DNA from 4 places in the Streptomyces sp. NPDC003034 genome. Region 1 is predicted to be linked to each of the others. Evidence: riboswitches for the same ligand, from Rfam matches in the RefSeq annotation. Region 1 holds a riboswitch; each other region holds the start of a gene.
The links. Region 1 has a riboswitch for cobalamin ahead of ACWDX7_RS14355 (FecCD family ABC transporter permease). Riboswitches for the same ligand answer to the same signal wherever they lie in the genome.

Region 1 (2,191 bases):
GCTCCTTCGCGCGCGCTCATGGCGTGCAGGTCCTCCCCGCCGAGCCGCACCGTGCCGGCCACGGGGCGCAGCGCCCGGTAGACGCAGCGCAGCAGGCTGGACTTGCCGCTGCCGTTGGGTCCGACCAGTCCGACGAGCTGCCCGGCCCCCACTGCGAGGGTGATGTCCTCCACCAGCCGCGCGCCAGCGATCTCGACCGTCAGGTCATCGATGTCGATCCGCATCACGCGCCTCCGAGGGTGTACGAGCGGCGGCTCATCAGCAGGACGAAGCACGGCACGCCGATGACCGCGGTCAGTACACCCACCGGAAGCTCGGTCGGTGCCATCACTACGCGGGAGAGGATGTCCACCCAGATCATCAGGACCGCGCCCGCCAGCGGTGCGACGGCCAGCACTCTGCGGTGGTCGGCGCCGACCAGCATGCGTACGCCGTGGGGAACCATCAGTCCGACGAAGCCGATCGCGCCACTGACGGCGACGACGGCGCCGGTGACGGCGGCGCAGACCACGAAGAGCTCCTTGCGCAGGCGTCCCGCGTCCACGCCGAGCGCGGCCGCCGTCTCGTCGCCCATGGCGAGCGCGTTCAGCCTGCCCGCCGACAGCGTGAGATGAGCGAGGCCCGCGAGCACGACACCCGCGGCAATGGGCAGGGAGGACCAGTTGGCCCCGCCGAGGCTGCCGAGCATCCACATCATCGCGGAGCGGGCCGCCTCGCCGCGCTCGGCCGCGAACACCATGAACGTGGTGACGGCCGAGAACCCGTAGCACATCGCACTGCCCGTGAGGACCAGCCGCATCGGGGTCAGACCACCGGCGGTACGGGCGATCGCGTACACCAGCATCATGGCGAGCAGCGCGGAGAGGAACGCGGCGGTGGACAGCGCCCAGATACCGAGCACGCCCAGCGCACCGAAAAGCAGGACGGCGTTCGCTCCGACGGCCGCGCCCGAGGAGATGCCGAGGGTGAAGGGGTCCGCGAGCGCGTTGCGGACCATCGCCTGCACGGCGACGCCGATGAACGAGAGCCCCGCGCCGACGACCGCGGCCAACAGGGCTCGCGGGAAGCGCAGTTCCCAGACGATGGCGTACGCCGGCACCTCGCCGGGGGCTATCGCCCCGCCCGTCAGCCCGGACCAGAGATGACGCAGCACCTCGCCCCAGGAGAGTCCGGAAGCCCCGATCCCCGCCCCGCAGACGACGGAGAGCACCAGTGCGGCGGACAGGGCTACGAACAGGGGTGGCACTGGTACGCGCCGTGGCGGCGCCGGCCCGGTGCCCGTGCGGGGAGCGTACGGCGGCGCGGCGGTGCTGCTGTGTTCGACGGGTATGGCCACGGGCGGATCGCCTTCGCCTCGGGCCGTGCCACACGCCAAGGGAGCAGACCACGACGCGGTGCGTGCGGCGCAGCACCCTCTCGCAGTCCACGGCGAATTGTCAGGAGCCTTCACCGCCGCGGGTAATCGGGCTTGCGGGGACGGACCTGCGTACAGGTCCCGTCACCGCTTACCGTTGCGGGTCAGCGCCGGACTTCCACCGGACTTCCCCCACGGGGCGTGTGCAGCCTATCGCGCTCCCCGCAGGGCACGTGCCGGGACCAGCCGTGAACGGACGCCCCGGACAGGAGGCGGGTGTGCGCGGGCCACCGCAGGGCGGAGGGTGCGCCGGCGGTCGGCCGACTGTCCGGTCAGCCCAGTCGTCTGGTCGGCCCTCAGCTGTGCGGCACGGGCCCGTGCTCGCCGCAGCGGAACGGCTCCCCCTCGGAGAGGGGGAGCCGTTTCCGTCCGGGTGGGACCGTGTCGCTCAGGCGTGGCTGTGGTGGCGCTTGTTGCCGGTGACCAGTCGGTAGACGGCGAGGAGGATGACGGAGCCGACGATGGCGGCGATCCAGGTGGAGAGATCGAAGAAGCCGTCGATCGAGTCGACGCCGAAGATGACCTTCCCGAGCCAGCCGCCGAGCAGGCCGCCCGCGATACCGATGAGCATGGTGATGATGATGCCGCCCGGGTCCTTGCCCGGCATCAGAGCCTTGGCGATGAGGCCCGCGAGCAGTCCGATGAGGATCCAAGCCAGAATGCCCATGATGCGTCTCCTACCTCGATGAATAAAGCCGGTGTTAACGATCGTCTTTACCGTGCGGAGGTTTCCAAACGTCCCCATCCCTTGATCATTTTGCAGACCCGGGTCTGGCC
Region 2 (2,191 bases), on a different contig from region 1:
GACCCGCTCGCGCAGCTCGGCGGGCAGCTCGGCGTACCAGCGCTTGTAATCGGCGGCCGGAATGCGGACCGGGTTGCGGGCCAGCTGCTCCTCGGTAAGCCAGTCCTGATCGTGGCCGCCGGCCTCGATCAGGGCGCGGATCAGCTCGTCGCCGTCACCGGAGACCAGGCCCGGGACCTCCTCGACGGGACCGAAGTCGTAGCCGCCGGCGATCAGGGTGCGCAGCAGCTCGACGGCGCTGGCCGGGGTGTCGAGCCCCACCGCGTTGCCGATGCGGGAGTGCTTGGTGGGGTACGCGGAGAGGACCAGCGCGATCTTCTTGTCACGGCGCTCGATGTGCCGCAGCCGGGCGTGGCGTACGGCGATCCCCGCGACCCGGGCGGCCCGTTCGGGGTCCGCCACGTACGCCGGCAGGCCGTCCTCGTCGAGCTCCTTGAAGGAGAACGGGACGGTGATCAGACGGCCGTCGAACTCCGGTACGGCGACCTGGGTGGCGGCGTCGAGCGGGGACAGCCCCTCGTCGCTCTCCTCCCACGCCGAGCGCGAACCGGTCAGGCACAGCGCCTGCAGGATCGGCACCCCCAGCGCGGCGAGCGCGCCCGCGTCCCACGACTCGTCGTCCCCGCCGGCTGAAGCGGTGGCGGGGCGGGTGCCGCCCGCGGCCAGGACGGTGGTGACGATCGCGTCGACGCCCGCCAGCTCCGTCAGCAACTCCGGCTCGGGGGTGCGCAGGGAGGACACGTACAGCGGGACCGCCTGCGCGTCATGGGCCTCGATGGCCGAGCACAGGGCGTGGACGAAGGCGGTGTTGCCGCTCATCTCGTGGGCGCGGTAGTAGAGCACGGCGATGCGGGGACCGTCCGTCCGCGACGCGGTGCGCTCCAGCGGGCCCCAGGTGGGGGCGGCGGCGGGCGGCTCGAAGCCGTGGCCGGTGAGCAGGACGGTGTCGGAGAGGAACCGCGCCAGCTGCTCCAGATTGGCGGGGCCGCCGTGCGCGAGGTAGCCGTGGGCCTCGGCCGCGATGCCGATCGGGACCGTGGAGGCCTCCATCAGCTGGGCGTCAGGCGCCTGTTCGCCGGTGAGGACCACGACCGGGCGGGTCTGGTCGGGCGCCAGGAGCACGTCGAGGCCGTCCTGCCAGGCGCGCAGGCCGCCCAGGAGGCGTACGACGACGAGGTCCACGCCGGCGAGGAGGCCGGGAAGCTCGTCCAGGGGAAGGCGGGAGGGGTTCGCGAACCGGTACGGGACGGGGCCGTCCGCGGCGCGGGCGCTGAGCAGATCGGTGTCGGACGTCGACAGCAGCAGGATCATGCGGCGGCAGGCCTTCCTCGGGGTTTCCGCGCCCCGGGCAGTGAGGACAGCGGGAGTTCCTGACTCACCCCGCCGATCGCTCCGCGGGGTTCACAGTGGCGGGACCGCGCCGGAATCTCACCGGGCTTCCTCCCATGTCGCCGTCCTCGGCGACGGCGGGCCGTGTGGTCCGCCGGTGGTCATCCTAGGTGGCCCTCGCCCTGGCCGGGAGTGGGGGTCGGCCCGGCCGGGGCGGACGGGCGGCGCAGGCGGCTCCGTCGCGGGGGCGCGTGGGCCGGCTGGGGCGGGCCGGCTCGGAGGGTGCGGGTCCGTTGCGGGAGCGGTGCGAGGGAGCCCGCGCCTCGAACGCCGGAGTTGGCAGGGGCGGCGCCTCCAACGCGGGCGGGGCCGACTCGGACGGACGGGTCGGCCGGGACGGTGGGGCGCTGGTGGGGCGCTGGTGGGGTGTGGTGCCGGGGTGGTGCCCGAGGTGGTGCCGGGGTGGTGACGGACACAGGCCGGGCGATCGGATTCGTGGGTATGCTCGCCGCCATGCCCCAGTCCCCCTCCGCCGCATCGCGGGACGAACCCGTCATACGGGACCGTGGCGACGCCTGCCCCGGCGCGCTGCGGCTGCACGCGGCGGACGACGGGTTCCTGGCCCGGGTCCGGATACCAGGCGGGCTGCTCGACTCCGAGGGCGCCGAGGCCCTGGCCGGTGCCGCGGACCTGCTCGGGGACGGCCACATCGAATTCACCTCCCGCGGCAATGTGCAACTGCGCGGACTCGCGGACGGATGCGGCGCCGCGCTGGCGGAGCGGCTGGACGCCGCCGGACTGCTTCCCGCACCCACCCATGAGCGGGTGCGCAACATCGTGGCGAGCCCGCTCAGCGGGCTCG
Region 3 (2,191 bases), on a different contig from region 1:
AGGCGTCCTTGAAGGTCATCCAGCCCTGGCCGGTCTGCGCGAGGGTGCGCATCATCCGGCCGTACAGGTCGCGGGCGGGCATGGTCTTGCGGGCCAGTCCGGCGGCCTCGGCCTTGCGGTAGGCGGCGTCGAACTCGTCACCCCACAGGTCGACCAGCTCGGGCACGTCGGCCGGGGAGAAGAGCGACCACTGGGCGTCGGCGTTGACGCGGCGCATGAACTCGTCCGGCACCCAGTGGGCCAGGTTGAGGTTGTGCGTACGGCGCTGGTCCTCACCCGTGTTGTCGCGGAGCTCCAGGAACTCCTCGATGTCCGCGTGCCACGTCTCCAGGTAGACGGCGGCGGCGCCCTTGCGGCGGCCGCCCTGGTTCACGGCGGCCACGGAGGCGTCGAGGGTCTTCAGGAACGGCACGATGCCGTTGGAGTGGCCGTTGGTGCCGCGGATCAGCGAACCGCGGGCGCGGATGCGGGAGTACGAGAGGCCGATGCCGCCCGCGTGCTTGGAGAGGCGCGCGACCTGGTGGTAGCGGTCGTAGATCGAGTCGAGCTCGTCCAGCGGGGAGTCCAGCAGGTAGCAGGAGGACATCTGCGGGTGCCGGGTACCGGAGTTGAAGAGCGTGGGGGAGGACGGCAGATAGTCCAGGCGGCTCATCAGCCGGTACAGCGAGGCAACTTCCTCCACGGCGGCCACGCTGTCGTCCGCGGCGAGGCCGCAGGCCACGCGCAGCATGAAGTACTGCGGGGTCTCGATGACCTGACGGGTCAGGGGGTGGCGCAGCAGGTAGCGGCTGTGCAGGGTGCGCAGGCCGAAGAAGCCGAAGCGGTCGTCGGCGCCCTCGGCGAGGGTGTGCTCGACCAGGGAGTCGAGGCGGCCGGCATGGGTCCGTACGAACGCGGCCGTGCGGTCGGCGATGAGCCCCTCGCGGTGGCCGACCGCGACCGAGGCCGAGAAGGAGGTGGCGCCCTGGCCGACGGCCTCGTCGGCGACGGCCAGCGTCAGCAGGCGGGCGGCGAGCCGGGAATAGGCCGGGTCCTCGGAGATCAGGCCAGCGGCGGCCTCGGTGGCCAGAGCGCGCAGTTCGGCCTCGTCGGCGACGGAGCTGCGGCCCCGCAGCGCGGCGGCGGCGACGCGGCCCGGGTCGGTGTCGGGGAGGTCGGCCGTCAGCTCGGTGAGGGTGCGCAGCAGCGCGGCCCCGGGACCTTGCGGCGCGGACGGGTCGGACTCGGCGCGCGGTGCGGTGGGCGCGATGGTCACGGGGGAGCTCTCCCTCACTCGGCCCGGTCATCGGCGGGGCGGGGCGGGGCGCAGCGCATGCGGGCGTGCCGGATACGCGCACACCGCACGGCGTCCACCGGCCCAACCGCGAGGCCCGGACGTATCGGCACCCGGTTCGGTCGAGCCGGGCGCGCTGTCGGCAGGTCCTCGGACTTGCGGTGCACGAACGAGTGCACTTCATACCGTTGCGGGACAGTTCCGGATTCGCACCGGATTCCCCTGCGGCGACAGCAGCCCTGAGCATACATGTGGGGGCGGCCCCCGGCGGTAGCCCCCACATGTTGTGTCGTGTGCGACGCGCCGTCCCTGTGGCGTACCTCTCCGCTATCGTCGGAGAGAGCACCGTCGAGGAAGGCGAGCGAGGCATGACCGTGATGACTGACCGTCCCCTGATGCTGCCCGAAGAGTTCGAGGCCCTGGCGCGCATAGGCGCCCGCGAGATCGAGGGGCTGAGACTGGAATTCATCGACGGGAAGCTGGGGGCCAAGGCCGTGCCGGACGGGGACCATGACCGGATCGTTCTGTGGCTGGCCCGCCTGTGCATGCAGCACCGGCCGGAGCTGTGGCTTCATGTCGAGCGGGGGCTGAAGGTCCAGGAATATCGCTCGGGCAGAGTCCGGCCCGACGGGTGCTTGGCCCCGGATGACGCGTTTGTCGGCCAGGGAGAGTGGGCCGATCCCGCCCCTGTTCTCATGGTGGTCGAGGTCACCTCGTACGACTCCGACACGGATTCGCGTGACAGGAACGAGAAGCCCCGCGCGTATGCCGAAACCGCTATCCCCGTCTACTTGCTGATCGACCGGGACGCGTGCGAGGTCGTGGTACACAGCGAGCCCAATGGGCGGCGGTACGAGATGGTCCACACCGTTCACTTCGGCAAGGACGTCGAGCTTCCCGAGCCCGTCGGTATCACCC
Region 4 (2,191 bases), on a different contig from region 1:
GGGCCCCTTCGCCGCACCGGCGGGACCGACAGCGGGCGCGGTTGCCGTTGCCGGAGCGGAGGTCGGCGCTGCGGCCGAGCCGGCCAGGCCCGCGGGGGCGGCCCCGTCCGGATCCGGCGCGGACCCGGGCCCGGTCACCGGAGCGGCCGGACCGGCACCGGCCGCGGGGGCGGCCCCGTCCTGGCTCGCCAGGCCCGCGGCGGCGATGGCGGCGCCCTGCCGGCGGCCCTTGCGGATGCCGAAGTAGTACGCGAGCACGCCCGCGCCGATCGCCGCCTGAAGGGCGAACAGCGCGGACTCGATCTCCCCGGACGGGGGCTCGTAGAGAGGGGAGAACCAGGGCTCGTAATCCGGCTTCAGCTCGCTGATGGCCGCCTCCGCCTGGGCGTCCGCGCCCGCGAAGGGCTCCTCCTTGCCCTCGCCCATTCCCAGGGCGAGCGGGAGCACGGCCAACGCCGCCACCAGGAGCAGCAACAGGCTATTGATCTTCGCGTTCCTGGTCATCAGACCGCCGCCTCCGGCTTCGTCTTGCCCTGCGTGAGCTTCGCGACCCCGAGACGGACCAGGTCCGACTTGCTGGACTGCATCAGCAGCCGCATCACGAGGACGGTCAGCAGCCCCTCGCTCACCGCGAGCGGGATCTGCGTGACCGCGAAGATGCCGCCGAACTTGGCGAGCGCGCCCGCGAATCCCGTACCGGGGTCGGGGAAGGCCAGCGCCAGCTGGACGCTGGTGACGCAATAGGTGACCAGATCGGCGAAGAAGGCGCCGAAGAAGACGGTCACCATCAGCGGCAGGCCGAAACGGCGGAGCAGCCGGTAGATCCCGTAGCCCGCCCAGGGCCCGGCGACGGCCATCGAGAAGACGTTGGCGCCGAGCGTGGTCAGCCCGCCGTGCGCGAGCAGCAGCGCCTGGAAGAGGAGGGTGATCGTGCCGAGTACGGCCATGATCGGCGGCCGGAACAGGATCGCCCCGAGGCCCGTGCCGGTGGGGTGGGAGCAACTGCCCGTCACCGAGGGGATCTTCAGCGCGGACAGGACGAAGGTGAACGCGCCGGCCGCCCCGAGCAGCAGCGTGCTCTCCGGATTGGCCTTCACCTCGCGGGTGAGGGCGCGGACACCGTGGACGACGAAGGGAGCGGACGCGGCGCCCCAGGCGACCGCGTGCAAGGGGGGCAGGAACCCCTCGGCTATATGCATGAGTAGGGAGACCTCTCCAGCACCTCGTGGATGGACAACGCGCCCCGGCCGGTCTCCTGGCTCACGGGTGCTGATGCCCGGTGCTCCGCCTTCCCGGGGTCGTACGGTTTCCCGCACGGTCCCAGTGGCTTTCCCGCAGGAGTGGAGCCGGACTTCCCGATCACAGTGGCGAGGGCCGCACCGGTTTCTCACCGGTTTCCCGAACACCAAGGCCCGCTGACCCTAGTCGGCCGCGCGGACCGGTAACAAACCGACCGGCGCGCGGGTGCGGTCGCGGAGCGCGCGGGCGCCGCGCACGCCGGTGCCTGCCGTCGCCGCCGCGGCCCGCCCGCCAGGGTCGCGGCATGGCGAAGACCGGCAGGGCCGGGCGGCCACTGCCGGTCTTGGCGGGAGGTCCTCAGCAGACGTTCGGGTGCGCGATGTCCACGACGAGCCGTTCGGGCGCGTGCAGGACCATGGTGGAGTACACCGGCTTGGTGTCGAAGGCCGCGCCGAAGGTCACGTACCCCTCGAAGTCGCCGGTGAAGGCGATTCCCTTGAGCTTGCTCAGGTAGATCTTCTGCAACCGGGGGCCCTGGTAGACGCTCTCCCCCTCCTCGGTGTGGGCGGCGGCGGGATGCAGGCGGATCTCCAGGAAGTACTTTCCGGCCAGCGGGACGGGCTTGCCCGACCCGTCGTAGTACAGCTGCGAGACGGGCGTGACGGTGTACCCGGGGACGTATCCCTGCAGGTCGATGACGATCCGGTCGTACGTGCAGTGTCCGCCCCAGCGGGCATTGACGACGAGCGGGGTCTGGGTCTGGGCCTGGGCCCGAGTGGCGGTGGCGGTGGCGGCGGTGGTGGTGCCGGCGGCGGAGGCCGGTGCGGCGAGCGCGAGAGCGGCGGTGAGCAGGGCTCCCGTGGCCAGGGCCACGATCCTGCGGTGACGTAGACGACGTGGGTGGCTCATGACGTCCCCCCGATTCTCCAGAGACGGGGACAATGCTGTCACC

Region 2: linked by a shared signal. The riboswitch ahead of cobN (cobaltochelatase subunit CobN) and the one ahead of ACWDX7_RS14355 (FecCD family ABC transporter permease) in region 1 are both predicted to bind cobalamin.
Region 3: linked by a shared signal. The riboswitch ahead of ACWDX7_RS21915 (ribonucleoside-diphosphate reductase subunit alpha) and the one ahead of ACWDX7_RS14355 (FecCD family ABC transporter permease) in region 1 are both predicted to bind cobalamin.
Region 4: linked by a shared signal. The riboswitch ahead of ACWDX7_RS23090 (energy-coupling factor ABC transporter permease) and the one ahead of ACWDX7_RS14355 (FecCD family ABC transporter permease) in region 1 are both predicted to bind cobalamin.

The regions. Positions count from the first base shown of each region.
Region 1 is NZ_JBSFTS010000011.1:98,643-100,833, reverse strand. It holds gene ACWDX7_RS14360 (ABC transporter ATP-binding protein) at 1-224, opposite strand, end outside; gene ACWDX7_RS14355 (FecCD family ABC transporter permease) at 224-1,246, opposite strand; cobalamin riboswitch at 1,436-1,569, opposite strand; gene ACWDX7_RS14350 (GlsB/YeaQ/YmgE family stress response membrane protein) at 1,803-2,081, opposite strand.
Region 2 is NZ_JBSFTS010000030.1:51,773-53,963, reverse strand. It holds gene cobN (cobaltochelatase subunit CobN) at 1-1,311, opposite strand, end outside; cobalamin riboswitch at 1,352-1,478, opposite strand; gene ACWDX7_RS24675 (cobalamin biosynthesis protein CobG) at 1,843-2,191, shown strand, end outside.
Region 3 is NZ_JBSFTS010000023.1:63,670-65,860, forward strand. It holds gene ACWDX7_RS21915 (ribonucleoside-diphosphate reductase subunit alpha) at 1-1,255, opposite strand, end outside; cobalamin riboswitch at 1,398-1,530, opposite strand; gene ACWDX7_RS21920 (Uma2 family endonuclease) at 1,642-2,191, shown strand, end outside.
Region 4 is NZ_JBSFTS010000025.1:90,667-92,857, reverse strand. It holds gene ACWDX7_RS23095 (energy-coupling factor ABC transporter substrate-binding protein) at 1-504, opposite strand, end outside; gene ACWDX7_RS23090 (energy-coupling factor ABC transporter permease) at 504-1,199, opposite strand; cobalamin riboswitch at 1,229-1,425, opposite strand; gene ACWDX7_RS23085 (AMIN-like domain-containing (lipo)protein) at 1,597-2,148, opposite strand.